Regions from separate parts of the Photobacterium angustum genome, predicted to be linked through region 2. Evidence: predicted binding sites of a transcription regulator. Region 2 holds the regulator's gene; the other holds the start of a gene.

Region 1 (16,288 bases), 1.8 Mb from region 2:
TGACAACATTCATAGAGTGTTCAAAGTTCTGAAACATAAGTGTCACACAACTTTCCTAATCTTTGTCACGTTCATTTAAATCTACAGTAATAAGCAACCACGAAGGACTAGGAAAATGAAAACAAAGATTATCGGTGCAATCGCTTTAGCAGGAACAATGGTAGCTAGCACTGCAGCAATTGCAGGTGAAACTATCTCTGTTGTAGGTTCAAGCTCAGTAACACCGCTTATGGAAGTTTTTGGTGAGACTTACGCGAAAGCAAACGACGTAACAGTAGAAGTTCAAGGCCCAGGTTCATCAGCAGGTATTCGTACTGCACACGATGGCTCAGCCGATTTTGGTATGTCTTCTCGTGCGCTTAAAGCATCAGAAGAAGCACCTGAAGTAAAAGAAGTGGTTATTGCTCGTGACGGTATCGCTGTTGTTGTTAATAACAACAACCCGGTTTCTGACCTAACAAAAGAGCAAGTTGCAAAAATCTATAAAGGTGAAGTAACAAACTGGAAACAAGTTGGCGGTGAAGATAAGCCAATCGTTGTTGCTACACGTGATACAGCATCAGGTACTCGTGGTGCTTTTGAAGACATCATGAAACTAAAGAAAAAAATCAATGGCGTTAAAGTTTCAGCTATTTCACAGAAAGCACAAGTTGCAAGTGGTAATGGTCAGCTGAAAACAACAGTTGCAAACAACCCATTTGCTATTGGTTACATCTCTTTAGGTTCAGTAGATAACACAGTTAAACCGCTAGCTATCGACGGTCACAAACCTTCTGTTGCTGCAATCAAATCTGGTGACTACACAGTTCAGCGTCCATTCCTTGTTGTTTACAAAGAAGGTCGTCCATCTGCTGAAGCTCTAAAATTCCTATCTTGGATGAAAACAGCTGACGCACAGAAACTTGTTGAAAACAAAGGCTTCATCTCTACACATTAATTAGTATTTTACGCTCAGCTCATTTGGGCTGAGCGTTTTTTTGTTTGTCAGTAACTGGTCACTTTTGTACTGGTTCTGGAGTAAGTAATGACCATCGCGAATATTGAAAAAACAGCAAAGAACACTTCTTCGCTAAAATCAAAAAAACGAATTGATTGGCGAGAAATATTCTTTAAAAATCTATTTATGTTAAGTGCCGCTATCGGTATTTTATCTCTTATTACCATTGGCTACTTTATTTTCCGCGAAGGTTATGCAGCCTTTGCGCAAGCTGGTGTAGCAGGTATCGTCCTTGGTACTGATTGGTTACCACCAGCGCTATACGGTATTGCACCAATGATCGTTGCATCACTGGTTTCAACCGCTGGTGCTGTCGTGTTAGGTGTACCTATTGGTGTTTTAACTGCTATTTTTATCGCAGAAGTAGCCCCAAAACGTCTAGCCAATTTAATTCGTCCAATGATCGAACTATTAGCTGGTATTCCTTCTGTCGTTTATGGTTTCTTTGGCTTAGTTATTATCGTGCCGCTTATCCAAGAAGTATTTAATGTTCCTGCCGGTAACACTATTCTGGCTGGTATCATCGTGCTTGCAGTCATGATCTTACCAACAGTTATTACGGTATCTGAAACCTCTATTCGCGCTGTACCTCGTGCGTACAAAGAAGGGTCTTTAGCATTGGGAGCATCATCGATGTTCACCATTTTCAAACTACTGGTTCCGGCAGCTCGCTCAGGCATCATGACTGGCGTCATCTTAGGTGTTGCTCGTGCTCTTGGTGAAACGATGGCGATTATCATGGTAATGGGTAACTCCCCTGCTATGCCTGAAGGTCTACTAGAGTCTGCACGTACGTTAACAGCGAATATTGCAATCGAAATGTCTTACGCAACCGGTATTCACGCCAGCGCATTGTACGCTACAGGTATTGTCCTTCTGGTTTTCATCATGATGCTAAACGGTGCGCTTTTGTTTTTAAACCGTGAGCGTGCGAGGTAAAAGTTATGTCTTTAACAACAAATACATCGGCATTGGCCAAAGCCAATCCAAAAGCACAAAAACGTAAAGATCAGATAGCCTTATCTTTGATTTGGTTATCAGCAGGCGTTACGGTTGGTTTTTTACTTTGGGTGATTTGGTACATTTTAAGTAATGGTCTAGCCCATGTTAATTGGTCCTTTATTACTTCTGACTATACCACTATCGGTCAAGAGTCAGGAATTTGGCCGATGATCGTATCAACTATCTATATGGTTATTGCTTCTATCTCAGTTGCAGCACCGTTAGGTATTATGACGGCTATCTACTTAACTGAATATGCAAAAGTAGGCAGTCGTTTAGTTAAAGTCATTCGATTCTGTACAGAATCACTCGCTGGTATTCCATCAATTATTTATGGTTTATTCGGTATGACATTCTTCGTTGTGGTTATGGGTTTTGGCTATTCCATTTTATCGGGTGCATTAACACTCAGTATTTTGATTCTGCCTGTTATTATTCGAACCACAGAAGAAGCTCTAATGGCTGTTCCTCAAACCTACCGTGAAGGTTCATATGGTTTAGGCGCATCTAAAATCTACACCATCTGGCGACTTATTCTTCCTAGTGCAATGCCAGGAATTGTAACTGCTATCATCCTCAGTGTCGGTCGTGTTATTGGCGAATCCGCACCGGTATTTATGACCGCAGGTATGGTTGCACGTATACCTGAAAGTGTTTTTGACTCTGGTCGAACACTTACCGTGCACCTTTATAAGTTAACCCAAGAACTGTACACCGTTCATGAATGGAATCAGGCATACGGTACTGCCACCGTTCTTATTGTTATTGTTCTTATTATTAACTTAATTACCAAACTAATTGCTAGCCGTTTCAACACTGCGACTTACTAATTCTGAGGAAGACAAAATGAATAAATTTAATATTGAAAACCTAGATCTTTACTACGGTCAGAACCAAGCACTAAAGCAAATTAACTTACCTATTCCAAATCGTCAGGTAACGGCTCTTATTGGTCCATCAGGTTGTGGTAAATCTACCCTACTTCGTTGCCTTAACCGCATGAATGATCTTATTGAAGGCGTAAGCATCAAAGGATCACTGACCATGGATAGTGAAGATGTTTATGGCAATATTGATGTGGCACAGCTACGTATTAAAGTCGGCATGGTATTCCAAAAACCAAATCCATTCCCAATGAGCATTTACGAAAACGTTGCTTATGGTCTACGTGCACAAGGCGTTAAAGATAAAAAAACCCTTGATGAGATTGTAGAGCAATCTCTTCGTGGTGCCGCATTATGGGACGAAGTAAAAGATCGTTTGAAATCACACGCATTTGGTCTATCGGGTGGTCAGCAGCAACGTTTATGTATTGCACGTACAATCGCAATGAAGCCTGAAGTTATTTTGATGGATGAACCAACATCCGCACTTGATCCTATTGCAACCAAGAAAATTGAAGATTTAATGGAGTCACTGAAGAAAGATTTCACCATTGTTATCGTTACTCACTCAATGCAGCAAGCACGTCGTATCTCAGATCGTACTGCATTTTTCCTTATGGGTGAATTAGTTGAACATGATGAAACGCAAAACCTGTTTACTAACCCTCAAGATGATCGCACCCGTGGTTATGTAAATGGTGATTTTGGTTAATTAATAGAAGTTAATTAACGTTCTTCCTCTTCGCATTTTTTAGAATAATAATAGCGATGGTACTTTTGCCTCTTCCTTGTGAAGAGGCTTTTTTATATATGTTGCATTTGAAATGCTTGTTTTAATAATTTAAACATGTATTATTGATACATGTTTAAAGAAGAGCGAGTAGTCCAATGTCAGATTTTGCTTTAACACACAGAGAAACCACTAAATTTTCTGAGCGCCTTGCGTATAAAATCACACAGCTTCTCAAGTATTCTCTTAATATTTTCTATGGCAAAAAATACGCTAAACGTGCTGTGATTTTAGAAACCATTGCTGCCGTACCAGGTATGGTTGCCGGCATGTTTAACCATTTAAAAGCCCTTCGCCGAATGAAAGATGATGAGGGTTGGATCAAAGAGTTATTAAGTGAAGCAGATAATGAACGTATGCACTTAATGATCTTTTTAGATATCGCTAAACCAAGCTGGGTTGAACGTGGACTCGTCTTATTAGGGCAAGCCGTTTTCATCTGTGTCTACAGTATTATTTACCTCACTTCATCAAAGATTGCGCACCGTGTCGTGGGTTACTTTGAAGAGGAAGCTTGTAAAAGCTATACCGAATTTTTAGAAAAAATTGATAGTGGTGAACTTGAAAATGTCGCAGCGCCACAAATTGCAATTAACTACTATGAGTTACATGATGATGCAAAACTACGAGATGTTGTATTAAGAATCAGAGAAGATGAAGCTAAACATCGCGATCGTAATCATAACTTTGCTGATTGTTATCAAAACAAGGATTTACCAGCTCACCAAGCCTAATCAAAAATAATATTGGAGAGAACTTATGGCATCTATTCCTAATAGCTTTATTAACTACAAATCAACCTCAGTATTTAATCGTGACACTGTGCCGAAAATGTTAGTTCATGAGCACAACACCCGTGAAGGTGTATACGGCAAAATTAGTGTTATATCTGGGACTCTGAAATTTTATGGCTTTACTGAAAGACGAGGAGAAATCGAACAAGAGGTTGTTGTTCAGGCAAATGACTCACTCATCAGCCCGCCTCAATACTGGCATAAAGTTGAATTAATGACGCCTGACACTCAATTTCAAGTACATTTCTATGCAGACAAAGACAGTGAGATAGCGCGCCAAAACTTAAATGAACGTTCATAGTAAAGTTACAATAAACCACGACAAGTCACTAAATTGTCGTGGTTTTCTATTTTTCATATCAACTTAAACAATTATTTCCACCATCTATTCTTCTTGTTGATTACTTGCAAATTTCTAACTTTCTGCCTTAAAACTAATATATAATCTGCGCCTATTTTCTCTAGCCAGCAAAAATATGCATTAATTAAATTGTATATATGGCTTTTCTTTGATTATGTTTACACCAGTAGGAGTTAATCGCATTATGCGCTTTCTGGTATTAATATTATTACTTGTATCTTCTCTTAGCTTTGCCGAGAGTAAGACCGATACGTCCAAGCAAACCGTTAATCCTAAAGTAGAACAACTACTTCAACTCAATAGTGAAATAGTAACCTTATCTAAGGAGACAACTACATTAACAGGATCTTCTCTCGATGTAGTCCGCTTACAAATACTAAATAAAAATAACGAACTTCGTGATATTCTCTCGAGTATGATTAAAAGCAACGATGTCGATAAAAAGTTGCTGTTAACACAAGTAGATAAACAAGTTGTATTTGTTAGAGAAGCCAATAAATTTCTTGATGAAAAATTAACACGAGATCAGGAAGTTCTCGATAAAGCTAAAGATGCTGACAAACTTGTTGCTTTAAAAACAATAGCTGAAACACGTCAGGTTTCAACTTCAATTCTAAAAGAAGAATGGCAAAATTATCAATGGCTAGAAAAACTAGGAAAACCAGCCCCACAAGCTGTAAAAGAATTAACCAACAAAATTGAGCACCGCCTAGCATTTACTTCAACATCTCTAACTTTTGATAGTCAAGCATTAGATGTTGCTAATAAGCAATTAAAATCAGCCAGTGAAAGTGAAAAAAGTACACTTCAACTTTCCCAGATCCTAGCTCAACGCCAAGTTGATAATGATACGACTAACTTAGAAAATCTGATTGAGATTGCAGATACGGTAGGTATTGATACTGCTGAGTACAAAAAACAACTATTCGAACAAACCGGTAACGTTACTAATGATTTGCTAAATAGCAAAGTTATTTGGTCTATCGCATCGGGTTGGACAACAGATCTAAAAGATTGGTTACTAAGCAACCTGCCACAAATGCTATTTAAAGTGTTTATTTTTGTTTTGATCATCTTTGCATTCAAAACATTGAAAAACATTGTAAGAAAAATGGTAAAGCGTGCAGTTTCTACAAAGAACTTAAACATGTCTATCCTGATGCAAGAATTCTTTATCTCTATGTCAGGTAAAGCCGTTTTTGCTATTGGTTTGCTTATTGCTTTATCTCAAATTGGCTTAAACCTAGCCCCTATCCTCACCGGTTTCGGTGTGGCTGGTATTATTGTTGGTTTCGCATTACAAGATACGCTATCAAACTTCGCTGCAGGTATGATGCTACTGATTTACCGTCCATTTGATGTCGGCGATCTGGTTGAGGCTGGTGGTATTACGGGTAAAGTAAGCCATATGAGTCTTGTAAACACCACAATCAAAACATTCAGTAACGAGATGCTAATGATCCCAAATAGTAAAATTTGGGGTGATATCATAAAGAACGTAACGCACGAAAAAGTACGTCGTGTAGACATGATCTTTGGTATTGGTTACAGCGATGACATTGAAAAAACAGAACGTGTGTTAAATGACATTGTTTCTGAGCATCCGGCAGTACTACGTAGCCCGGAGCCAACAATTAAATTACACACTCTAAACTCTTCATCTGTTGATTTTATCGTACGCCCTTGGGTGAAAACAGACGATTACTGGGATGTATACTGGGATATCACACGTGAAGTGAAGATGCGCTTTGATCGTGAAGGTATTTCAATTCCATTCCCGCAACAAGATGTACACCTGCATATGGTTGAAAAAGCCATTGAATCTAAAAAAGCTTAAATAGACCAAATAAGTAAGGGCAAGATATTACATCACCTCTGTAATACCTTACCCTTCTTTTAGCATTAGCTAATATAAGGCATTTTTATAACCACCATGCTATATCCATGTCTCCTCTCTTAAAACATGATTCATCAGCGATAACACGTTACAATATGAGAGATTTGGAATAATTAAATCTTACAATTATCTTGTAGTTAGCTTAACGAATTACATTTGGTTACGTAAAAAAATGTAAAGTAATACTCTGGTAGAGTAATTTAAGCTATAGTTATTCACACAATGAAACGGCGTACAATAACGTTGACCTAAAAATAGAATGTGTTTATCACGCTTTACTATTTTTAAAATAGAATTTATTCAGGAATGATTATTATGAAAAAGCGTCTTTTATCAGTTTTGGTACTACCTTTGATGCTAACAGCTTGTGCAGGAAACAGTGCTATGAACTCAGCGCCACATAAAGTCACTGCAAACGAAATCAGCAATGGCAATTGGGAATTAGTTCAAATCGATCACAAAGATCTTACATTACAAGCACCTTTCCAAGCTCCTAGTCTAGAGCTAGGTTCAGATCTTGCCGCTAACGGTAACGCAGGTTGCAACCGTTACTTTGGTCAAGCAGAGCTTAAAGATGGTCAACTACGCATTGAAAAAATGGGGATGACAATGATGCTTTGTCCTGACGATGCTATGAAAGTTGAGCAAACATTCTCTGAGTCATTATCAGACTGGAACAAAGTTGCTATTTCTGGCGACACGCTAACGCTGACAAATGCAAAACACACGTTAACGTTTACGAAAAAAGTTGCTGACGTTAAATAAGCACTAGCTTCAGTTATACAGAAAGGCAGCCTTTAGCTGCCTTTTATATTTTTCTCTTTTACTTATTTACACAGCTGTTTTAACGAACTCTTGGCGTAATTTTTTAGCTCCGCTAACCATATTTGAAAGTGCTGCTTCCGTTTCAACCCAGTTACGTGTTTTCAAACCACAATCAGGGTTTATCCATAACCGTTCTACTGGAATTAATGTCTCTGCCTTATTAATTAATGCAGTAATATCTTCAACGGCCGGAATATTTGGCGAATGAATATCATAAACTCCAGGGCCTATTTCATTCGGGTATGAAAACCCTTCAAACGCTTTTAGCAATTCCATATCAGAGCGTGATGTTTCTATTGTGATAACATCTGCATCCAATGCAGCAACAGACCCAATAATATGATTAAACTCGCTATAACACATATGCGTATGGATCTGGGTCTGCGGCTCAGCACTAGCGGCTGAAATCTTAAAAGCATTAACAGCCCAATCTAAATACTGTTTCCATTGACTACTTTTAAGCGGTAAACCTTCACGAATCGCTGGCTCATCAATTTGAATAATTTTAATTCCAGCAGCCTGTAGATCGGCAACTTCATCACGTAAGGCTAAAGCAATTTGGTTAGCAATATCTTCACGGGTTAAGTCCTCACGTGGGAATGTCCACCCCAAAATCGTGACAGGGCCTGTTAGCATCCCTTTCACAAGCTTTGTTGTTAATGATTGGGCATAACTGATCCAATCAACCGTCATAGGTATAGCGCGATAAATATCAGACACAATCACGGCAGGCTTTACACAACGTGAACCATAACTTTGTACCCAACCAAATTTTGTTACAGCGAAGCCTTCAAGTTGTTCGGCAAAATATTCAACCATATCATTACGTTCAGCTTCACCATGTACCAGCACATCGAGATCTAATTGCTCTTGGCGACGGATTGCGTCTTGAATATGTCCTTTCAAACAGGTGTCATATTCTTGCGCTGATAAGCGCCCTGCTTTGAAATCACGTCTTTGAATTCGAATATCATCCGTCTGTGGAAAGGAACCAATCGTCGTTGTTGGTAGTAACGGTAAATTTAATGATTCTCGCTGTAATTTTGCTCGTTCATTATACGGTAATTCACGTTCAGCCAATGCTGCCGTCATTGCTTCTGTACGTAATCGAACTTCACGATCATGAACTAATTTGCTAGAAGTACGGGCTTTAATCGGTGCGCTATACGAAACACATTCAGCAATTGCAGTACTATTTCCATCTAACGCCTGTGCCAACAATGTGACTTCTCGGCATTTTTGTTTAGCAAAGGCAAACCACTGGCGCGTTTCTGGTTTGAGTCCTGTTTCCAAGTCTAGATCAATTGGGCTATGTAATAAGGAGCAGGATGTCGCGATCCACAAACGCCGACCTAATTGTGCTTTAACGGGCTCAAGCACTTCAAGCAATTGCGTTAAATCAGCACGCCACACATTACGTCCGTTAATCATGCCAGCAGAGAGTACCCAATCGCTTGGTATCGCATTAACAACTGCTTCTAATTGCTCAGGAGAAGCCGACAAATCAATATGTAAACCATCGACTCTTAGCGCCGTAATTTTATCTAGTTGATGCGTAATGCTATCAAAGTAAGTGGTGAGTAATAACTTAGGTTGGCCGTGTAATACTTGATAAGCCAATTTGAACGATTCTGCCCATGCTTTCGGTAACTCAAGGGATAATGCAGGTTCATCAATTTGTACCCACTCAACACCTAGCGCTTTTAATTTAATTAAAATTTGTTGATAAGCCGTTAGCAAGCGAGGTAATAAAGAAAGGCGATCAAACCCTGCTTCCTTTTCTTTGCCTAACCAAAGATAAGAAACCGGTCCTAATAAAACAGGTTTTACTTCATGTCCTGCCTTTTTTGCTTCAGCCACTTCTTCAAAGAGCTGCTGCCAACTGACGTTAAAGCTATCATCTGCCGTAAATTCAGGAACAATGTAATGATAATTGGTATTAAACCACTTAGTCATATCTGATGCCGCACATTCACAGCCTGTTGGCGCTTTTCCTCTTGCCACACGAAACAGTGTATCTAAGTCAGGAAAACCATGGTCATGGCGCTGTGGTATATGACCAAGCAGCATACTGGTACTGAGTACGTGATCATACCAAGCAAAATCACCGACTGAGACATAGTCTAAACCTGCACTAACTTGATCATCCCAGTGACGGTGACGCAATAAATACCCTACTTCCTTTAACGCTGACTGATCAATGTCACCGCGCCAGTATTTTTCTTGCGCAAATTTAAGCTCACGGTGACTACCAACTCGCGGGTATCCCAAAATATGGGTAATCGTTTTATCTTCTACTTGCTGACTCATCTCTTGTTCCTTCAAAATTTGTGATTTACTTTCTGTTGTCTACACATTGAAGGAATGAGTGATATTGAACAACGTCCAAATATTCACTTGGATTATGAATATTTCTCACGTTGAACGTATGGCGATATAAATTGATCTACGCTAATATAGACGTTTAGCCATCTAGACGTTTACGATTATATTAAAAAACGGTAAGTTGATAAAAGAACACGCTTTCACAAGGACGTAGATAAGCATGATTGAGTTAAAACACCTTCGAACATTATCAGTATTACGAGATACTGGCTCATTAACGGCGACAGCCAATACATTATGCTTGACCCAATCGGCTCTTTCTCATCAATTAAAAGATCTAGAGCAGCGGCTTGGTGGTCAGCTATTTTTACGAAAAACTCGACCTGTAAAATTTACTGCAGAAGGTGATATTTTATTAAACCTTGCAGATACAATTATTCCGCAAATCACCCATGCAGAACATGAACTTGCTAACATAAAACAAGATGCTAATGGTCGCTTACATATGGCGATTGAATGCCATTCCTGTTTTCAATGGCTAATGCCTGCATTGAAGGAATATCAGGTGCAGTGGCCGGCTGTAACACTAGACTTCTCATCAGGCTTTGGCTTCGAACCATTACCTGCTCTTGCTTGCGGTGAGCTCGATTTAGTGATCACGTCTGATATTCAGCCACGTAGCGAGATCCATTATGAACCTTTATTTGATTTTGAAATGCGATTAATCGTTAGTGTTAACTCCCCTTTAGCAGAAAAGCCTTTTATCACACCGCAAGATATTGCCGATCAAACCATGCTAAGTTATCCCGTACAAAAAAATCGTTTAGATGTCGTCAAACATTTCCTACAACCTGCGGGCATAGAACCAAAAGCTTGGAAACAGGCTGATAATACATTGATGCTAGTACAAATGGTGTCGGCAGGATTAGGCGTTGCCGCACTACCTAATTGGGCTATTCATGATTTTGCGCAACAGGGATTAGTCGTAAGTAAACCGTTAGAACAAGGTTTATGGCGACGTTTATTTGCCGCTATTAGAGCGTCAGAACAGCAACGTCACTATCTACAAGCTTTTTTCGCAACGGCAAGGCAACAATGCCAACTCCATTTAGAAGGTATTAAGTCGGCATAATTCATACAAAATAAAAGCCTCACTTAATGAGGCTAATTTATGGATTAATGTATTATCGGAATTGATTAGTTATTGGATCATACTGATAACCTAGCTGTGCCAACTTATCTGTCAATTCGCCTTCATCTAGTTCATAACGACTCAATAATTCAGACATGCTACTGCATTCTAAACGTAAGCGCTCATTCACGATCCCGATGACAATGTTGCCATCCATACTCAAAAGATTGTTAATTTCCATACACCTTCCAGCTCCCTACATTAATAGCTTAATCAAAAAGTGTTCATGGTACTCATTAAGCATAGACGTAGATAACCAATACGAAAAAGCCGCTGTAAAAGCGGCTCTATTTCATCGCTCAGAATGTCGAGAATTAAAACAGTACTAACTGTAACCCCGCAGAAAACATCAATACAACAAGCGCAATCATTAACTGCCAATTGTTCGCTTTTTTATTTAATAAGATGTGACCAGCCCAAATCACTAAGCCAATCACCATTAATGCCAATGCCGTAATAATTTCTATCATATGGTGGCTTGTTGTTGCCTGGCCAAGAGTCATGATCTGCCAGATCATAAATAAAATCGTTAATATTGCACTAATAAAACCGACAAACGGTAATATGCGGTGAAATGCCTGTAAACGCGTACGCGCAAAAGTCAGTAAAACATGGGCTAATGCACTGCCATATAATGCGATAGCAACTAAGCTAATCGCAATTTCAGGCATATTTAAGGTGGGTAATAATACAAGCCAACAAATAAATGCTAATACATCACTACCATATAAAACTTTAATAGGCCCAGCATCGCGTGTTTTCCCTGTTTTCACTTTCATGTTAAAGAACGCTAATGCCAACAAAGGTAAAACGGCTAAAGGTTGCGCTATTGCAGCAAGTAACCAACCAATAAGTAGGACAGGTAACATTTTATGAACACGACCACGTTGACCTGGACAAATTTCGCCCTTCATCAACACAATGGTAAGGATAAGTTGCGCACCAAGTAGCGCGGGCACAAGAAAAGTTAAGTAGCCTGCCATAATAAACGTCATTGAGTAGAGAAAAAGTACAGCAATTATACCGAGTTATTCAGTGATGTGAATATTTGGCTAGATTTTCTAAATTGAGACTGCATTTTAAAATAAAATAGAAATGTCATTTATTCTATTTGAGACGCATTTTGCATATTTTATTAAAAATTTCTTAACTATAAGAATATTTAAGAATTAAGCTATCTTTCATAGTGAAAGGGATAAAATTAAAAAGAGGTTTAGCTATTTAGCCTTTACTTCTAATCATCAGAATTATTCAAACTGCAGGAGGTTTATATGAGCAAATCACAAATTCTCCCATTATTATTACTACTTAGCAGTACAACCGCGTTTTCTGCTATTTATTCTTGCGCTGACATACCATCGGGTAAAAATACCTTAGAAACCAATGACTCAGGAATTGATGCCTTTTATGTCATTAATTGTTCAGAGCAAACTTTAACCTATAGTTATCAATATAACCCAACTTCTTTTAACTCAGAACAGTTGCATGGTTTAGCGAAAGAAATGCTAAAAAACATGCACTCAGATAAAGCGATTTTAAATAAACAATACCCTTTTGTTAATTTTCTTAGTTTTAAAATTTATCATGGCTCTACTTTATTAGATTCTGTAGTAGAGAAAATAAAATAAGCATATTTAATCTAGCTTCATAAGCGCATCAAAATCAGCATCATCATCGATCAAGATATCAAGATCATATTCTGTTGCTGCGGCTCTAACTCGGCGATCAGGATCTGTCGATAAAATGCGAATAAATCGTCCTTGCTGAGCTAGTAGCAAGCGCTGCTTTACGGTTAGATCTTGGATTTTATTTTCCATTGTTAATGCACCTCCATATGCACAAAAGCTCATATAGACTATCTTACAATTTATATAAAGTATATATAATGCTTTAAATATCAGCATTAGTGTCTGTAGATAGATTTATCATCATTTTAATACCCTGATATAATAATAAAATAAGGTTTACTTCTTTTTACTTTACTGGACAAGACTATGAAATTCTTTTCCCGCTTACCGCTCACTTTTTTTGTTTTATGTTTCAGCTTCTTTTCATCTCTCGCCTTTGCGGCCAATAAAACACAAGACGTACGCTTTGATAAAGGGGCGACTAGTGCTGAATATCCTGCAAAAATAACAGGCTATGATTTTAATGATTATGTTTTTTATGCAAAAAAAGGACAGGCACTAACGGCAAAGCTTCTTACAAAAAGTACGAAGTTATGGATTAACCTATCTAATCAGCACTTAGAATCAGGTGTTGATCTCAGTGAATACTCTGAAGCACTCAATAAACAGGGCGCTTATATTTTGCCATACAGCGGTAAATACACTATTCGTGTTGGTCAATATCGTGCTTTTGCTCGTCGTGGTGAGCATAGTGATTTCACATTATCGATTGAAATAAAATAATTAAAAGTACGTTATAGACCCTATCTATAACGTACCATCAATACATGCTAAATCTTTACTCAAATTGTTCTACCGTTTACTTTTTCGCATCTTGGTAAGCCACATAAAATAAACATCCAGCTAAAAGTACTGTGCTATCAGAAACACTTTCCTACTGTCCATAAGACTCATTAAGATAACTAGAAATAACAGTGACCAACTTACTCACATCCCCCAAATCGACAATCTCAGAAGCCATCGCCGAAGGTGATCAAACTGACGGCTAACATCAGTACCACTCCTGTCCCCTCCCCCAGTTAATGACCATTGCACTTACACCAGAACATGCAAAGGTTTGAATAAATATAAATTACTAAAACAATAAACGAATATAAACATACCGAACCTTTATCTTATAAATCTTAGCTGATATTAAATCTTATTCTCTTTAAATAGAAAACAATATGAATATTGTTATTTAACAGTTAAACACCAGCAATATTAAAAACAATCACTATTTTATTTATCATAAAATTAACAATGAAAGGTAAATACTGTTTTAGATCATAACTTCCATGATTAAATCTCGTTAATAATTTTAGTTTTAGTTAAATTACTGACATAAAACACCATTATTTAGTAACAAATATTAATAATTACACTTAAAATAAGGAGTCTGCATGACGGAGCTATTAATAGGCTTGGTGATTACCATCGCCGTTGGCTATTACATTGTTAAAGGATATAAAGCTGCGGGGGTATTACTCACTGCGGGCGTTTCGTTATTAATTATTGCAGGCTTATTAGGTCATTCTGTTTTACCTGCAAAGGTTGTATCAACGGGTAATCTATTCACCGATTCTCTTGAGTATGTAAAATACATGCTGCAGTACCGTGGTGGTGGCTTAGGTCTACAGATCATGTTGTTATGCGGATTCGCATCATACATGACCCATATCGGTGCTAATAATGTCGTAGTTAAACAATTTTCTAAACCTCTATCGTTCATTAAATCGCCTTACGTACTGTTAGTTGCGGCTTATATTGTTGCTTGTTTAATGTCTCTTGCCGTAAGCTCTGCAACTGGCCTTGGCGTGCTATTAATGGCGACACTATTCCCAATGATGACTGCAATGGGTATTTCTCGCCCTGCGGCAGCGGCAGTCTGTGCATCACCAGCTGCAATCATTCTCTCGCCAACGTCAGGTGATGTAGTGGTTGCTGCAGAAAAAGCAGGTTTACCATTACACGTGTTTGCAGTTGAAACTGTATTACCTGTTTCTATCAGCGCTATTATTGTCATGGCTGTGGCGGCATTCTTCTGGAATAAATACCTTGATAAGAAAAACAACACACCAATGGAGCGTGTTGATATTTCTGAAATGGAAGTAACAGCGCCAGCCTATTACTCAATTTTACCTTTCATGCCAATCATTGGTGTATTCCTATTCAATGGTGAGACTATTCCTGGTCTGAAAATCGATATTTACACCATTGTTGTGTTATCTATTACTATTGGTGCGATTGTCGATTTTCTGACTAATCGCTTAAACGGTAAGGTTACACTTGAAAACCTAGAATCTTGCTACGCAGGTATGGGTGATGCATTCAAAGGCGTAGTGATGCTATTAGTCGCAGCTGGTGTGTTTGCGCAAGGCTTAATGTCTGTGGGTGCCATTGATAACCTACTCGCATTAGCAGATAAAGCCGGTGCGGGTGGTGTTGCTCTAATGCTACTACTAACAGCACTAACGGTTGCTGCTGCAATTGCAACAGGCTCGGGGAATGCACCATTCTATGCCTTTGTTGAACTAGCACCTCAACTTGCAGGTAAGTTAGGTTTAAGCCCTGCATTCCTTATCATCCCGATGCTTCAAGCATCAAACTTAGGTCGTACTATCTCACCAGTATCCGGTGTTATTGTTGCAACCTCTGGTATGGCTAAAATCAGCCCATTCGATGTGGTTAAACGTACTGTTGTACCTGTGGTGTGTGGCTTAATCACCGTTATTTTAGGTACTGTCGTGCTTGTACCTATGTACGCTTAATAGAAACTGACATTATAAAACTAAAGCCTGTAGAGCGATCTACAGGCTTTTTTTATTGCTTCTAAAACGGCAAAATAATCACTCAATCATCAATTAAAGATAATGACAGTGGATAAACAACAAGCTATTTATCAAATTATGAGTTTTGGCCCTGAACGTGACAGCGCCTTTTCTGTTTACCTCAATGCTGCAGCATTAGCCCAAGACACACCATTTATTGTCACTAAATCTTTGCTAATTCAAGTATTAAATAAATACTTAACACTAGAGATTGATGATGACGATCTTGAACAGTGGGCTAATTTGATCAATTTTCGTGATGATATTGATGGCGATGCGATTGAAGATTGGCTCTATGCGTTAGGCAATCAAGAAATGATGGGAAATAACGGAAATAAAAAAGCGAACATTGAACGTATGCTCGCTTTACTAAACCATCACGAATAATGCATCACCGATTTTAGCCTGCTCGTAGGGCTAAAATCGCTTTAATATCTAAAGGGTGCTGATACAGTGAGAACGCAACCTCTCGTTCATCTACTGCGAGAATAGACATCCTATCAGCCAATTCATTACCTTCGATGCCTACATGTCCATTCACATGGTAAATTTGGATCATATCTTTAATTGTCTGATAGCGCTCAAACATTGGTTGGATCAGATCTAGGTTTTTGATCTCTCCCCCTGCTTTTTTCCAACCATTCTTTTTCCAAGATACTGCCCATTGAGTAATACACTGAATTGAGTATCTTGAATCACAAAATATCGCGACACTTATTCCAC
Region 2 (16,288 bases):
ATCTAGATACTTAAATAATGAGGGGATAGCTATTATGGCGAAAATTTGGATTGGCGCAAATTTATCCCATTAATAGTTGTTAAAATAAAAAAAACGGTGCGCAAGGGCACCGTTTTTCTGAAAGGCAATGTTATTACAGGATAAAACGGCTTAAATCTTCATCTTGTACGAATTCACCAAGACGCTCGCTAACATATGCAGCATCAATCGTGAATTTATCACCAGACTTTTCGCTTGCATCATAGGAAATTTCTTCCATTAGACGCTCCATCACGGTGTGAAGACGACGAGCACCGATGTTCTCTGTACGCTCATTCACTTGCCATGCTGCATCCGCTAGGCTGTCAATACCGTCAGCTGTGAATTCGATTTCAACTGATTCTGTTGCCATTAATGCTTTGTATTGCTCTGTTAGCGATGCATTTGGCTCTGTCAGAATACGTTTAAAGTCGTGACTTGTTAGCGCTTCAAGTTCAACGCGAATAGGTAAACGACCTTGCAATTCAGGGATTAAATCTGATGGCTTAGCCACTTGGAATGCACCTGATGCAACAAATAGGATGTGGTCCGTTTTAACCATACCGTGTTTGGTTGATACTGTGCTGCCTTCGACTAATGGTAGCAAGTCGCGCTGTACACCTTCACGGGAAACATCGGGACCGGAAGACTCGCCACGCTTACAAATTTTATCGATTTCATCGATGAACACGATACCATTGTTTTCAACCGAATGAATGGCTTGTTCTTTAAGCTCTTCTTGGTTTACTAACTTCGCCGCTTCTTCTTCGGTTGCTGCTTTTAGCGCGTCTTTGATTTTCATCTTGCGCTTTTTAGTGGTATTGCCAGCAAGGTTTTGGAACATGCCCTGAAGCTGGTTGGTCATTTCTTCCATACCAGGAGGCGCCATGATCTCTACACCCATTTGAGGTGCTGCAATGTCCATTTCAATTTCTTTATCGTCTAGCTTACCTTCACGCAATTTCTTACGGAAAGATTGACGAGTAGAAGATTCTGCAGGGGCTTCTTCATTTTGACCCCAAGCATCACGCGCTGGTGGTAGAAGGGCATCTAAAATGCGCTCTTCTGCTAATTCTTCAGCACGGAAACGGACTTTCTCAGTCGCTTGTTGATGTGTCATTTTTACAGCCACATCAGTCAGATCGCGAATGATCGTTTCGACTTCTTTACCAACATAACCCACTTCGGTGAACTTTGTTGCTTCTACTTTAATGAAAGGCGCGTTAGCTAGTTTCGCTAAGCGGCGTGCAATCTCGGTTTTACCAACACCGGTAGGGCCGATCATTAAAATGTTTTTTGGCGTTACTTCAACACGCAACTCTTCAGGAAGTTGCATGCGACGCCAGCGGTTACGTAGTGCAATTGCAACTGCTCGTTTTGCTTTGTCTTGACCGATAATATGGCGATTAAGTTCATGAACGATTTCGCGAGGAGTCATTTCAGACATTACAACTTCCTTACTTAGTTTCTAATTCTTCAATGGTGTGATTGTGGTTAGTGAACACACAAATATCACCAGCAATATTCAGGGCTTTCTCTGCAATTTCTCGCGCACCTAAATCGGTATTTTCTAGCAATGCTGTTGCTGCGGCTTGGGCGAAATTACCGCCAGAGCCAATCGCAATTAAGTCGTGCTCTGGTTGCACAACGTCACCATTACCAGTGATGATGAGTGAGCCGGTTTCATCGGCAACGGCCAACAAGGCTTCAAGCTTACGCAGAGCGCGATCAGTACGCCAATCTTTGGCAAGTTCTACGGCCGATTTTAGAAGGTGGCCTTGGTGCATCTCAAGCTTACGCTCAAAACGCTCAAATAGAGTGAATGCATCAGCGGTACCGCCAGCAAAACCTGCCAGTACTTTATTGTTATATAGACGGCGAACTTTACGTGCGTTGCCTTTCATTACTGTGTTACCAAGTGATACTTGGCCGTCACCAGCAATGACGACTTTACCGTTTCGACGTACAGATACAATAGTTGTCACGGGGTTAACCTCTCTGGTTCTGCTCCGGCATAGCCGGTATCGTTAATGTGAAAAGATCTGGGGATGAAAGAAAGGCTTTTCAAGTATGAACTGTCAATTGGTCGCTATTATTACGTTTATCTAACATAAAAAAAGGACGTACAGTGGTACGTCCTTCTGATTGTTTGGCTAACCTTGGAGAGTTATTGCCAATGCCAAATACCACACGGTGAAACACCAGCACTTTGTAGTTTAGCTTTATCTTTTTCAGCACTGCTTTTTTGTGAGTAAGGACCTAATACGACACGGTACCAGGTTCCTTTTGCATCACTGCTAATTTTAAGTTGGCTATTCATGCCTTGGAATGCAATTTTTGCTTTACGTTCATCGGCTTGTGATTTCTTACGGTAAGCCCCACACTGCAATACAAAGCGCACATTTGATGTCGCCTCGGGTTGAGTTTTTGCTGGACTTGGTTTTGTGTCTACAGCAACCACAGGCTTATCAGTTTGAGCGTTCTCTTTCGGTTTGGGTGTATCTGTTTTTTTAGCTGCAGTTTCTTTTTCCACTGGCTGCACACGTTGGTTTTTCAAGTCGTCTGGCACGATGACTTTTTTATTTTCTAATTCTTGAATATAACGCCATTTTTCTTCGGGTTTTGGCGGTAGAACTTCTTTATTAGCGGTTTTTTTAACCTCATTAATGGGTTGAGGTTTTGCACTAATTGGCAGTTCATCTTTAGGAACTGGTTTTTCAGGAACATCAGTACCAGACAAGAAGAATAAACCAGTAATAAGTCCAAATACTAAAACAATAGCGGTGACCGCCCACTTGATTGGAAATCCACTAGGAGCGGGGGCTTTTTTTCGACTCGGACTGCTTTTTTTATTTGCCGGTTTCGGCGAGCGTCCGCGTTTTACATAATCTTTAGTAGCCACGGTGATAGACAAATATGTTGAGAGAAGGAAAGAGTTCTATGTTACAAATTTGGAATGATACTGACTAGTTTTTATCACTAATAATGTGTGGGTTAAGGTCAATAGTTTGCAAAAACTGTGAACTTATGATTATTTCATAAGCTCACAGTCTTTTTATTACTATCGAGATGGTGGGGCTGCACTTTCACGGATCACCAGTTTCGCATCAAGTAAGCGAGATCCTGCTTGTACTTCCTTGCCTTTAAGCAACTCAAGTAACATCAGCATTGCTTGACGACCAATCTCATAGCGTGGTTGAGAAACGGTTGTTAATGGTGGATCACAATATTCAGCAAATTGAATATCATCAAAGCCAACAATCGAAATATCTTGAGGAACGCGAAGCCCAAGACGTTTTGCCTGCTGCATTGCGCCAATCGCCATCACATCAGAATGACAGAACAATGCGGTTGGTGGCTCTGGTAACGACAACAATGCGGTAACTGCGCGCGCACCAGCAGCAAAGCTAAAATCGCCCTTCACAGTATAGGCTGGGTTTAATGTGATCCCACCACGACGTAGTGCTTGTTGGTAGCCCTGATTTCGGAACTGGGATAATGGCGCTTGGTCGGGGCCTGTAATTTGCGCAATACGCTTATGACCCATTTGTGTTAGATAATTAACTGCTTCAAATGCCGCGGTGAGATTATCAATATGGATAGTCGGCAACTCTAATTCAGGTGCGTACTCACAAGCCATCACCAAAGGTGGTAGGTTCTTCTGTTCTGGTTTACTAACATCAAAAGGTAAGTCTGTACCAAGTAGTAACATACCATCGGCTTGTTTAGTAAATACTAAATTAACAAATGAGTTTTCACGCTTTTTCTGTTGACCACTGTCGCCCAGTAATACAAGGTAACCGTACTCCATTGCGGCTTCTTCGATACCACGAATAATCTCTGTGAAGTAGGGATCACAAATATCGGGGACGATAGTTACGATCGTTTTTGACTCATTGCGACGTAAATTACGGGCAAGTGAGTTAGGTGAGTAGCCAGCTTCCATGACAGCCTGCTCAACTTTTTTACGAGTTGAAGCCGATACTTTTTCCGGGTTCATTAGCGCACGGGAAACCGTTGCAGTCGAAACTCCGGCTAGCTGGGCAACATCCTTCATTGTCGCCATATTGCTTTCCTCTTTTATCTAAATCTCTCTTATTATGCGGCTGGTGGCTCGAAGTCAAAAGGACTGAGACGGAAACCAGCGAAGCAGTAAATGACTGATATTAGTCAATACTATTGATATTGTAGAGCGTATACACGGGATTAAACATGCCTCAAATAGCATAAATTACATTCACTATGTGAGTTTTGTCGCATTGTTGGTCTTAAGTTAAATCTTGCGGCTCTACATCAATCGACCAACGTACTTTTTTAGCCAGCGGCAGTAATTGAATTGCAGGCTTGGCAATACTGAGTATTTGTTGCAAGGCTTTGCGATTAGGGGTTTGTAAAATCAATTGCCAACGATAACGCCCAGCACGACGGGCAAGAGGAGCGGGGTTGGGCCCTAATACGCAGCAATCTTGATCATAAACGGGGCTGGATTCAAAAATGCCACGGATTTGCTGTAATAGTTGGCAAACGGTATCACTGTCATTAGCTTCCGCCCTTATTAAGACAAGGTGAGTATAGGGCGGTAACATAGCTTGCTGGCGTTCAATTAAGGCGGTTTGTGAGAAAACGCCATAGCCTTTATGAAGCAATGATTGTAATAGTTGATGCTCTGGGTGGTGAGTTTGCAATAACACTTCGCCCGGTTTACTCGCGCGCCCTGCACGTCCTGCAACTTGAATAAACAATTGTGCTAAACGCTCGGATGCGCGGAAGTCGTTACTAAACAGTGCGCTATCAACATCAATTAATGCGACTAAAGTGACATTCGGGAAATGGTGGCCTTTTGCCAGCATTTGGGTACCAATTAAAATTTGATACTCATTGTTTTTAATCGCTTCGAGATAGTTTTCTAAAGCCCCCTTGCGACGCGTGCTATCGCGATCAATGCGCACCGTCTTAAATTCAGGAAATAGGGTGGCGAGTTGATTTTCTAATTGCTCAGTACCAACACCGACGGGCAATAATTGAGTCGAACCACATTGCTCACATTGCGGCATGATGGGACGCTGAGTTGCACAATGGTGACAACGCAGTTCTCCAGATTGCTGGTGCAAGGTGTAATAAGCATCACAACGATGACATTCGGCGATCCAACCACATTCATGGCACATCATCGCAGGTGAAAAACCACGGCGATTAAGAAATAACATCACCTGATTACCCGCATTTAAGTGTTTACGCATCTCAGCGATAAGTGGTGCAGATAACCCAGCATCAAGATATAAACCTTTAACATCAATCACACCATGACGCGCCAATTGAGCGTTACCCGCACGTTTAGTTAAGGTTAAATGATGGTATTTGCCTGTTTTAGCGTTATGCAAGGTTTCTAATGCTGGTGTTGCAGAGCCTAAAATAATCGGAATGTTTTCTTTATTGGCGCGCATAACTGCAAGATCGCGAGCATGATAACGTAAGCTATCTTGTTGTTTATAAGACGCGTCATGCTCTTCATCGACAATGATGATGCCAAGGTTTGCAAAGGGGGTGAATAATGCAGATCGCGTCCCGATGATGATCCCCGCTTGATTATCTCGACCTGCAAGCCATGCAGCCATACGCTCGCTGTCGTTTAGCCCTGAGTGAACCGTTTCTAAAGGCACATTAAAACGACGGCGAAAGCGGTTAATCGTCTGAGGGGTTAAGCCAATCTCAGGTACTAAGATGAGTGCTTGTTTACCTGCGGCAAGCACCGGCTCTAGCAAGTTAAGATATACTTCTGTTTTGCCTGAGCCCGTTATCCCTTCTAAAAGATAACAGCCAAACTTAGGGTTACTATTCACGGTGGCAATTGCTAACGCTTGTTCTTCATTTAAACGTGGTTTTTCTTCAGTAACAGAAAACTGTTTCTGCCAGTTTTGGCTTTTGGGTTGTTGCTGTTGCTCAATGATCCAGCCTTTATTCGCTAACGTTTTTAAGGTCGTAGAGCTTACTTCTTCGCTCAATAGCGCATCATGACTGATAGCTCCGTTTTGCAGTAGACGCAGTATTTGGGCTTGTTTGGGTGCGCGAGTTAGGCCATTTAGCGGTTGTGATTTTCCCGCTTCTGTTAATGCCCAAAATTTCAGGGTGGTTTGTGAGGCTTCACGTCCTTTTCGCAATAATGCCGGCATTGCATTAGCCAGCGTATCACCAAGTGGGTACTGATAATACTGACTAGCCCATTTGAGCAAATCAAATAATGGCGGCATCCACAGTGGGGCTTTATCAATGACTTTTTGAATAGCTTTTAGTTGTTCGATTGGAAACTCAGAGCTATTTGTCAGTGCGGTAACGATACCTATTAAACGTTGACGCCCGAAAGGAACCTGCACACGCCCGCCGACAATAGGTAGGTCGTTGGGTTTGATTAAATAATCAAAGGTTTTATCTAGGGGAATAGGGAGAGCGACTCGAGCGATATTCGGGATCATAATTTACTGCTGTCATTGAGCTTGTGTTGAATAATACCAGACCAAGTGAAACTCGATAAGTGCTGTTAAGTCTGATAGGTGAAGAACGCGGTGTGGTACAAAGAAATTACGCGTGAAAAATCGGCATCTGTATTGATCTCCGCCGGATGATTGATTACTATACGCCGCCTGATTTGTCACATAATGTGACAAGCTATTTTTTAACGACGTGTGGTGCCCGGCTTTGGATCGGGAGAGCGACACGGCCTTTATTTTGAGGTTATCCCATGAAACAAGGTATTCATCCTGAGTACAAAGCAGTAAACGCACGTTGTTCTTGTGGCAACACTTTCGTATTTAACTCTACTATGGGTAAAGACATCAACCTTGATGTATGCGACAAGTGCCACCCATTCTACACTGGTAAGCAACGTCAAGTTAGTTCTGGCGGCCGTGTTGACAAATTCAACAAGCGTTTCGGTGCGCTTACTAGCAAGTAATTACTTGCCAGATGAATTTAGAAAAAAGGGATGCGAAAGCATCCCTTTTTTTATGCTTCAATAAAATATGTAAAGAATAACTGTTGGTTAAATGTATAAAACTTGTTGGCTATAAGCTGGGAAATTAATACTTAATGGCATATGATTTAATAACAAATACGAATTACACATAGATGTAATTTGCCATTATAAATGTCAGCGTTGAGGCTCAAATATCACTATGACCGAAGATTTTCGTCAACAAGCTCTAGATTACCATTCCCTTCCTACTCCTGGAAAAATAGCCGTTGCACTGACAAAGCCTGCTAATACGGTTGAAGACCTTGCTTTAGCGTATAGCCCTGGTGTTGCTGAGCCCGTTAGGGAAATCGCTCAAGATCCTGATAACGTTTATAAATATACCGCGAAAGGTAATATGGTCGCGGTGATCACCAATGGTACCGCTATTTTGGGTCTTGGTAATTTAGGTCCGTTAGCCTCTAAGCCTGTTATGGAAGGTAAATCATTACTTTTTAAGCGTTTTGCTGGTATTGACTCAATTGATATTGAAGTAAAACATCGCACTATAGATGAGTTTGTTGATACTGTTGCAAATATTGCCGATACCTTTGGTGGCATTAATTTAGAAGATATTAAAGCGCCAGATTGCTTTGAGATCGAACAGCGCTTAATTGAACGTTGTAATGTTCCCGTGTTTCACGATGATCAGCATGGTACGGCGATTGTCACAGCTGCAGGTATGATCAATGCCTTAGAGCTACAAGGTAAAGAAATTAGTGAAGCGGTGATTGTTTGTTTGGGAGCGGGAGCTGCTGCTGTTGCGTGTATGGAGCTATTGATAAAATGTGGCGCGCAACGTGAAAAAATTTATATGCTCGATCGTAAAGGCGTTATTCATACTCGCCGTGATGATATAAATGAATATAAGCAGCTATTTGCTAACAATACAGATAAGCGCACATTAGAAGATGTGATTGCGGGAGCCGATATTTTCGTTGGTGTATCAGGCCCTGATTTATTACCACCTGAAGCGCTAGCGCTAATGGCTGAAAACCCTATTGTATTTGCTTGTTCTAACCCTGATCCTGAAATAAAACCAGAATTAGCTCATCAAGTTCGAGATGATTTAATTATGGGAACGGGGCGATCTGATTACCCTAACCAAGTGAATAATGTTCTGTGTTTTCCGTTTATTTTCCGCGGAGCATTGGATGTGCGTGCAAGTCAAATTAATGATGAAATGAAATTAGCTGCCGTTCATGCAATTAGAGAGTTAGCGAAAGAGCCAGTACCACAAAGTGTGCTTGAGGCTTCGGGTGCATCACACCTTGAATTTGGCCGAGAGTATATTATTCCAAAACCGATGGATCCGCGTTTATTACCACGTGTCGCAAAAGCTGTCGCACAAGCGGCCATTGATTCAGGCGTAGCGCGTATTGAGATGCCTATGGGTTATATGGAAGTGTAATCGCGCTATTGCATTGATGATAAACAAATAAAAACCAGCCATTAGGCTGGTTTTTTAGTATACATAGTACTGCAATAATTATTCATTAATGTCTTCGTAGCTAATGCCCATCGCATCCATTAATGCTTTTGCTTCTGCAGGTAAATCGTCTGGACGATCTTTACGAATGTCATCATCAGTGGGAAGCGGTTGACCTGTGTAGGCATGAAGAAAGGCTTCACAAAGTAATTCGCTATTTGTTGCGTGGCGAAGGTTATTCACCTGACGACGAGTACGTTCATCTGTCAGAATCTTAAGCACCTTCAATGGAATCGAAACAGTAATTTTTTTTACTTGTTCGTTTTTCTTACCGTGTTCCGCGTAAGGGCTAATATATTCGCCATTCCACTTTGCCATGTTCTACCTTCTCAGCGATATTTGGGTTAATAATGGTGGTAACAGGAATCGACACTTTCTGTTAGCAACGGGGGATTGTAGGGCGGCGATATTACGTGAACATCGCGGTTTTGTCCCGTATTGAACAGAAAAATTACAGTAAGGTTGTTACCATTATTTTGTTATGGCTGAATTTTAGCGGGATTTACTGCCATAAGCAAAGACATATAGACGTCCAGATGTGTTGACGTCTTGTTTTGTAGTGGTTAAAGTTGTTATAAATTTATTATCTTGGGTTTAAATCCTGCCCCGACAAGGAATGTTTGTATGAGTGATAAGCGACTGGCGACAATTGCAGTAAGAACCGGTATTGATGTTGACTCTCAATATAACGCTGTTGTTCCTCCTATTTATTTAACGTCGACCTATAGCTTTCCAGCTTTTGGCGAAGTACCGCAATATGATTATTCTCGTTCAGGTAATCCAACTAGAAATACGTTAGCTGATGCGCTTAGTGAGATGGAAGGCGGTGCAGGTGGTGTTGTTACCAGTTGTGGTACGGCTGCGATGAATTTATTAGTAACGGCATTATTAGGCCCTGATGATTTGATTGTTGCGCCGCATGATTGTTATGGCGGTACTCACCGATTATTTAATACTCGCGCCAATAAAGGTGACTTTAAGGTTGAGTTTGTTGATCAATCTGATCAAGAAGCACTGGCTGCCGCTTTAGCAAAAAAACCAAAATTAATCTGGGTTGAAACGCCATCTAACCCATTAGTGCGTGTGATTGATATTGCGGCGCTGTGTCAGCAAGCAAAAGCCGTGGGTTGTCTTGTTGCTGTAGATAACACTTTCTTATCGCCGTTACTACAACAGCCAATTGAATTAGGCGCAGACTTTGTTGTTCACTCAACAACTAAGTACCTCAATGGTCACTCGGATGTGGTTGGTGGGGTACTGATTTCAAAAGATGCCGAAATGGCAGAAACCATTGCTTGGTGGGCGAACTGCATTGGTGCAACTGGCGCACCATTTGATGCTTACCTAACTCTGCGAGGTCTACGTACATTATCACCGCGTATGAGAATGCATGAAGAGAATGGTGTCGCGGTATTAGGTTACCTTCAGCAACAGGCGATGGTGGGCACTATTTATCATCCAAGCCTTCCATCACATCCTGGTCATGAGATTGCCAAGCGCCAGCAAAAAGGTTTTGGCTCTATGATGAGTTTTGAGTTTGCGGGTGATCAAACCCAACTTGAAGTGTTTGTGAAAGAGTTAAAGCTGTTTTCACTGGCTGAGTCGTTAGGTGGCACTGAAAGCTTAATTGCGCATCCATCAAGTATGACTCACCGTGCAATGTCTGATGAAGCACAGGCAGAAGCGGGGATCACCACCTCATTATTACGTCTTTCGGTTGGTCTTGAAGACCCTCGTGATTTAATAGAAGATCTTGATCAAGCCTTTAAACTCGCGGCGGAGGCTCACTAATGACAAAAGCATTACGCCAATTACATAAATTTGGCGGTAGTAGCTTAGCTGATCCTGAGTGCTATCGCCGAGTAGCGGATATTCTGGCGGAGTATTCAAACAATGAAGATTTAATTGTTGTGTCAGCCGCGGGAAAGACAACAAACCAACTTATATTATGGTTAGCGCAACTAGAAAAAGATGGTCGTCAAGCCCATGAGACCTTGTTATCTGTCCGCAGCTATCAGCAACAATTAATTGAGTCTTTGCTTTATTCACCGACAGCAGAACGTTTGATTGAATTGCTACATGATGATTTATCAACGATTGCTCGCTATGGTGAAAGCCCTATTAGCCCTGCACTTCGAGGCACCATTCAAGGGTATGGTGAAGTATGGTCTGCGCGATTATTAGCGGCATTACTGTGCCAGCGTGACTTACCCGCCACAGATTTGGATTCTCGGTTATTTTTACGCGCCGAACACGCCGCACAGCCAGAAGTCGATAGCCGATCGTCGAAGCCATTATTACAACAGCAGTTTGCACAACATAGCCATCACCGTTTAGTGATCACAGGCTTCATGGCTCAAAATGAGCAAGGGGAAACTGTCTTACTTGGTCGAAATGGTTCAGATTATTCTGCGACAATCATTGGTGCATTAGCAGATGTTTCTCGAGTTACGATTTGGAGTGATGTGGCTGGAGTCTATAGTGCTGATCCACGTAAAGTTAGCGATGCCTGCCTATTACCGTTATTACGATTAGATGAAGCCAATGAGCTTGCTCGTCTTGCAGCCCCTGTTTTGCATAGCCGTACATTACAACCTGTGGCACAAAGTGCGATAGATTTAACATTGCGTTGTAGTCATCAACCTGAATCAGGCTCTACGCGAGTAGAGCGTGTTCTGGCATCGGGTCGAGGGGCAAAAATTGTCTCTTCGCTTGATGATGTGTGTTTGATTGAAGTTGATGTACCACGAGGTATGGATGTTCAACATGTACGTGAAGACGTTGAGCGTTTATTGTCGCGCCATCAATTAGCACCTTTAGCGCAAAGCCTAGAGCAGAGTAAAGGCCGTATTATGCTGGCTTATACTCGAGAGGTGGTGAATGACGTATTAAATTTACTGCAAGATAGCGGAACACCTGCCGAATTACGGTTGCGAGAAGGCTTCTCAATGGTTGCTGCTGTGGGCGCTGGGGTGATCAATAACCCTATCCACTGTCATGGTTTTTATCAGCAGCTAAAAGGCTTACCGGTTGAGTTTATGACAGAAGCGGATTCGGGATTAAGTTTGGTTGCTGTATTGCGCCATGTCGAAACTGAAAGCTTGGTCAGTAATATTCACCAAGCGCTCTTTCAAGCTCAAAAACGAGTAGGGCTAGTACTTTGTGGTAAAGGCAATATTGGTACTCGTTGGCTTGAATTATTCGACCGAGAGAAATCAGCGTTAGAAAAACGTCATGGTTTAAGTTTTACTTTAATAGGGGTACTCGATAGTCGTCGTTGTTGGATGAATTTTACAGGTATCGATCCTTCGCTAGCACTGACACAATTCGAACAAGAAGCCATAGAGTATCAAGAGAGTGCGCTTTTCTCTCATCTTGCGAATGCTGATTATGACGATGTGATTGTGCTTGATGTCACAGCAAGTAGTGAGCTGTCAAAGCGTTATGCTGAAATAGCAGAACACGGTTTGCACTTAATTTCAGCCAATAAAGTGGCGGGCTCTGCGAGCAGTAAAGATTATCATGAGGTGATTGATGCGTTTGCGAAAAGTAGCCGTCATTGGTTGTATAACGCGACGGTTGGTGCTGGGCTTCCGGTGAATCATACTGTTCGTGATTTACGAGAGAGTGGCGATCAGATCATTGCTGTTTCTGGTATTTTCTCAGGCACTTTGTCTTGGTTGTTCCAACAGTATGATGGCAGCGTGTCATTTTCTGAGTTAGTAGAACAAGCGTGGCAACAAGGACTCACTGAGCCTGATCCTCGCCATGATTTAGATGGCAGTGATGTGATGCGTAAGCTCGTGATATTAGCCCGTGAATCAGGCCTAGAAATTGAGCCTGAACAGGTTAAAGTTGAAAGCTTAGTCCCAAGCGAACTTGCAGCATTATCTGTTGAGCAGTTTTTTGAACAAACTCAAGTGCTAGATGAGATTTTAGCCGAGCGATTAGAAAGTGCGCGTGAGGAAGACAAAGTTCTGCGTTATGTAGCTCGATTAGATCGCCATGGCAACGCTTATGTTGGTGTTGAAGCATTACCACAAGAGCACGCGCTAGCTAATTTGCTTCCGTGCGATAATATCTTTGCCATTGAAAGCCATTGGTACCGTGATAATCCGTTAGTGATTCGAGGACCTGGAGCGGGGCGTGATGTAACTGCTGGTGCATTATTATCAGATATAAATCGTCTGGCCTGTTTACTGTAACGGTTTGATAAAATTTTAAAGCCCGCTTATTAGCGGGCTTTTTATTTTTTAATGCAGCGTTGCGATGTTTTTTTCGAAAAAAAACCGCAGTAAACTGCGGTTTAATTATTTGATTAGAAAGATAATAACCTATAGCGCAACAGGGCTACCGTTACTGTCCATATCTTTTAGCTCAATAATCACTTCTTCAGCCCAGTCAATCCAAGCTTGGCGGTTATGTAAACCACGACGAAGTGTTAAACGATCTAAGCGTTGCTGGCGGTCCATTGATTTGTAATCGCTGAAATGAAGTTTTTCTAGCTCTTTGTAATGGCCGATCAGTGTTTGAGATTCATCGATCAATGCAGCAAGTTGCTTTTGCATTGGCTCTGAATTGTGAACACCACAAACTAACAGCTTTGCTGAGAACTCATCGCGAGTTGTGGGATTACGTGCTGGCTCTTCAAACCAATTAAATAGTGCTTGGCGACCGGCATCTGTGATGGCATAGACTTTACGATCAGGTTTACCCTCTTGAGGCTCAAGTCGACATGTTACTTGATCGTTAGTAGCCATCTTATTCAGTTCACGATACACCTGCTGGTGGCTCGCTTTCCAAAAATAGCCAATACTATGAGAAAACTCTTTAGTTATATCATAACCCGTTGCTTCTCTGTTGCTCAGCACGGTTAAAATTACGTGTGGTAGTGACATCTCTTCTATCCGTTAAATACGTCAAATAAAAATAACAACTGAACTAGATTACATACGCTTCGTAATGGCGCTTTTTATTTATAATCTTAATATCTTATAGTTCGGTTGAGACCGCATACAATATCATTAATTTGCTTAATATCGATACTTCAAGATGAAATATCTGATATACGGGCTTGCAAATTTATTATCTTGTGACCTTACTTCGATAGCGAAAAATCACTCGTACCATTAAGGCTTGGATAATCTTATACATCATCGCTCATATCGAAGTTACAACTATCATAGCCCTGTTAAGAAACTTTATGCTGTATCAATATTGAGACAAAAAAGATTTTTCTTAACATATCGATAAATAACGGGAAAAAAAAGGGCCATCAAATGGCCCTTATTAATTATCGCAATCTGCTAGCCAGTATTACGCATGCCTGTTGCAATACCAGCAATAGTAACCATTAAGGCTTCTTCAAGTGCTGAAGGTAACTCTTCCTGCTGTCGAGTTCGATATAACAGCTCTGCTTGTAGCATGTTAAGAGGCTCAACATAAATGTTGCGTAATCGAATTGATTCAGCGCCCCAAGGGTCTTGTTCCATTAAGTGATCGTTATTTTCAACCGTTAAAACGGCCTTAATATCTTTACCTAATTGATCACGAAGCTTTTGACCTAATGGCCATAGAGATTCATCTGTTAGACGCTCGTCATAGTATTTAGCAATACCGGTGTTGGTCTTGGCATAAACCATTTCAAGCATACCTAGACGTGTAGAGAAGAAAGGCCACTCTCGACACATATCTTCTAACAATTTCGCGTGACCTTTGTTGATTGAATACTGAATTGCTTCGCCTGCACCCAGCCATGCTGGTAGCAATAGACGGTTTTGACTCCATGCAAAAATCCATGGGATCGCACGCAAGCTCTCTACGCCACCTTGCGGATTACGTTTCGCTGGACGAGAACCAAGAGGCAGTTTACCTAACTCAAGTTCAGGCGTAGCCGCACGGAAGTAAGGAACAAATTCAGGATCAACACGGACAACATTGCGATAAGCTTCACAAGAGACTTCAGATAACACATCCATCAGTTCACGCCATTCCTGTTTAGGTGCTGGAGGCGGAAGTAGGTTGGCTTCAAGTGTTGCACTCGCGTAAAGGCTTAAACTATTGATAGCGACTTCTGGTAAACCTAACTTAAAGCGGATCATTTCGCCCTGTTCGGTTACACGTAAGCCACCTTTTAAGCTGCGTGGTGGTTGAGATAACAGTGCAGCATGTGCAGGTGCACCACCACGGCCAATACTACCGCCACGACCATGGAATAGGGTGATTTCAACCCCAGCTTGTTCGCAAACATCAACCAGTTTTTCCATTGCGCTATATTGCGCCCAACCTGCCGACATTACACCCGCATCTTTAGCTGAATCTGAGTAGCCGATCATGACCATTTGGTGGTTTTGAATAAAGCCACGATACCAGTCAATATTCAGTAGTTGCTCAATAACATCAGCACCATTATTCAAGTCATCAAGCGTTTCAAATAATGGACAGACATCCATTCTAAATGGACAGCCAGCTTCTTGCAGTAGTAAGTGAACGGCAAGTACATCAGAGGCCGTACGCGCCATTGAAATGACGTATGAGCCTAGTGCTTCACGGGATTGCTCTGCAATAGTTTTACAGGTTTCAATGACTTCTTTAACCTCAGCCGATGGTTCCCAGTCACGAGGAAGAAGTGGACGTTTCGATGATAGTTCACGAACAAGGAAAGCAATTTTATCTTGCTCGCTCCATTGGTCGTAATCACCCAGTCCAAGGTAACGAGTAAGCTCTGATATCACATCTGAATGACGAGTACTTTCTTGACGAATATCTAAACGGACTAAGTGTACGCCAAAACATTTAACGCGACGTAATGTATCAAGCAGTAGGCCATCAGCAATAATAGCCATGCCACACTCATGCAGTGATTGGTAACACGCATACAGTGGATCCCACAGCTCTGCAATATCTTCAATAACAATATCGGAGGCGGGTTTTTGACCATGAATCTTCGCATCAAGATTGTCACGAGTATGAACTAGCTTATTACGTAGTTGCTTTAGAATCGCGCGGTAAGGTTCATGCTCTTCGCCCGCAAGCTCACGCACTGTCTCGTTACACTGAGTCATGGATAATTCGTTGATCAACTCTTGAATATCATTGAGGTAAAGATCTGCCGCTTTCCAACGTGATAAAGAGAGCACTTCACGTGTCACGTTTGAGGTAACAAATGGGTTACCATCTCGGTCTCCACCCATCCAAGAAGAGAAGGTGACTGGTGATGCGTCAAGAGGAAGGGCTTCGCCAAGGTGTTGCTGTAATTTTTCATCAAATAGGCGAAGAAATTCTGGTACAGCTTGCCATAGTGAATTTTCAATAACGGCATAGCCCCATTTAGCTTCATCAATTGGGGTTGGGCGTTGCTGACGAATAACATCTGAGTGCCATGCTTGGGCAATAAGCTGTTCAAGGCGCTGCTCAATACGTGCTCGTTCAGAGGTTGATAACTCGCTAAGCTCTAATTGAGATAAACATTTATTAATCTGTACCAATTTGTGAATCATGGTACGTCGAGCGATTTCTGTTGGGTGTGCTGTTAGCACTAAATCAATATTAAGTTCACGAACCGCTTCAATAGAATCAAGCTGATTGACATCATTATCGGTCAGCTTATTAAATAGCTCATCGAGTGCATCAGGGCTGCATAATGTGGTTTCACATTGACGAGAGATAGTATGGTATTGCTCTGCAATATTCGTGAGATTCAGGAATTGGCTAAAGGCGCGAGCAACTGGAAGTAATTGATCATCGGGTAAGTTCTGTAGCTCATCGATAAGTTT

What was found. The regulator MetJ, encoded in region 2, represses methionine synthesis genes. The targets are predictions, from matches to a motif close to TTAGACNTNTANANGTCTAA.
Region 1: metE (5-methyltetrahydropteroyltriglutamate--homocysteine S-methyltransferase) is a predicted target of MetJ. The motif match lies at 10,015-10,034, and genes of this name have one in related genera.

Annotation. Positions count from the first base shown of each region.
Region 1 covers NZ_MSCJ01000001.1:868,219-884,506, reverse strand. The annotation lists gene BTO08_RS03725 (phosphate ABC transporter substrate-binding protein) at 116-937, shown strand; gene pstC (phosphate ABC transporter permease subunit PstC) at 1,025-1,936, shown strand; gene pstA (phosphate ABC transporter permease PstA) at 1,942-2,829, shown strand; gene pstB (phosphate ABC transporter ATP-binding protein PstB) at 2,846-3,595, shown strand; gene BTO08_RS03705 (alternative oxidase) at 3,772-4,407, shown strand; gene BTO08_RS03700 (DUF1971 domain-containing protein) at 4,433-4,768, shown strand; gene BTO08_RS03695 (mechanosensitive ion channel family protein) at 5,013-6,665, shown strand; gene BTO08_RS03690 (META domain-containing protein) at 7,041-7,490, shown strand; gene metE (5-methyltetrahydropteroyltriglutamate--homocysteine S-methyltransferase) at 7,557-9,860, opposite strand; gene metR (HTH-type transcriptional regulator MetR) at 10,096-11,007, shown strand; gene BTO08_RS03675 (DUF4250 domain-containing protein) at 11,060-11,248, opposite strand; gene BTO08_RS03670 (hypothetical protein) at 11,382-12,050, opposite strand; gene BTO08_RS03665 (hypothetical protein) at 12,339-12,695, shown strand; gene BTO08_RS03660 (hypothetical protein) at 12,702-12,884, opposite strand; gene BTO08_RS03655 (hypothetical protein) at 13,062-13,478, shown strand; gene dcuC (anaerobic C4-dicarboxylate transporter DcuC) at 14,138-15,505, shown strand; gene BTO08_RS03645 (hypothetical protein) at 15,614-15,952, shown strand; gene BTO08_RS03640 (ribonuclease H family protein) at 15,966-16,288, opposite strand, start outside.
Region 2 covers NZ_MSCJ01000001.1:2,701,382-2,717,669, reverse strand. The annotation lists gene hslU (HslU--HslV peptidase ATPase subunit) at 134-1,465, opposite strand; gene hslV (ATP-dependent protease subunit HslV) at 1,476-2,003, opposite strand; gene BTO08_RS12305 (SPOR domain-containing protein) at 2,186-2,920, opposite strand; gene cytR (DNA-binding transcriptional regulator CytR) at 3,080-4,102, opposite strand; gene priA (primosomal protein N') at 4,287-6,488, opposite strand; gene rpmE (50S ribosomal protein L31) at 6,755-6,967, shown strand; gene BTO08_RS12285 (malic enzyme-like NAD(P)-binding protein) at 7,188-8,435, shown strand; gene metJ (met regulon transcriptional regulator MetJ) at 8,514-8,831, opposite strand; gene BTO08_RS12275 (O-succinylhomoserine (thiol)-lyase) at 9,138-10,304, shown strand; gene BTO08_RS12270 (bifunctional aspartate kinase/homoserine dehydrogenase II) at 10,304-12,718, shown strand; gene BTO08_RS12265 (PadR family transcriptional regulator) at 12,848-13,411, opposite strand; gene ppc (phosphoenolpyruvate carboxylase) at 13,820-16,288, opposite strand, start outside.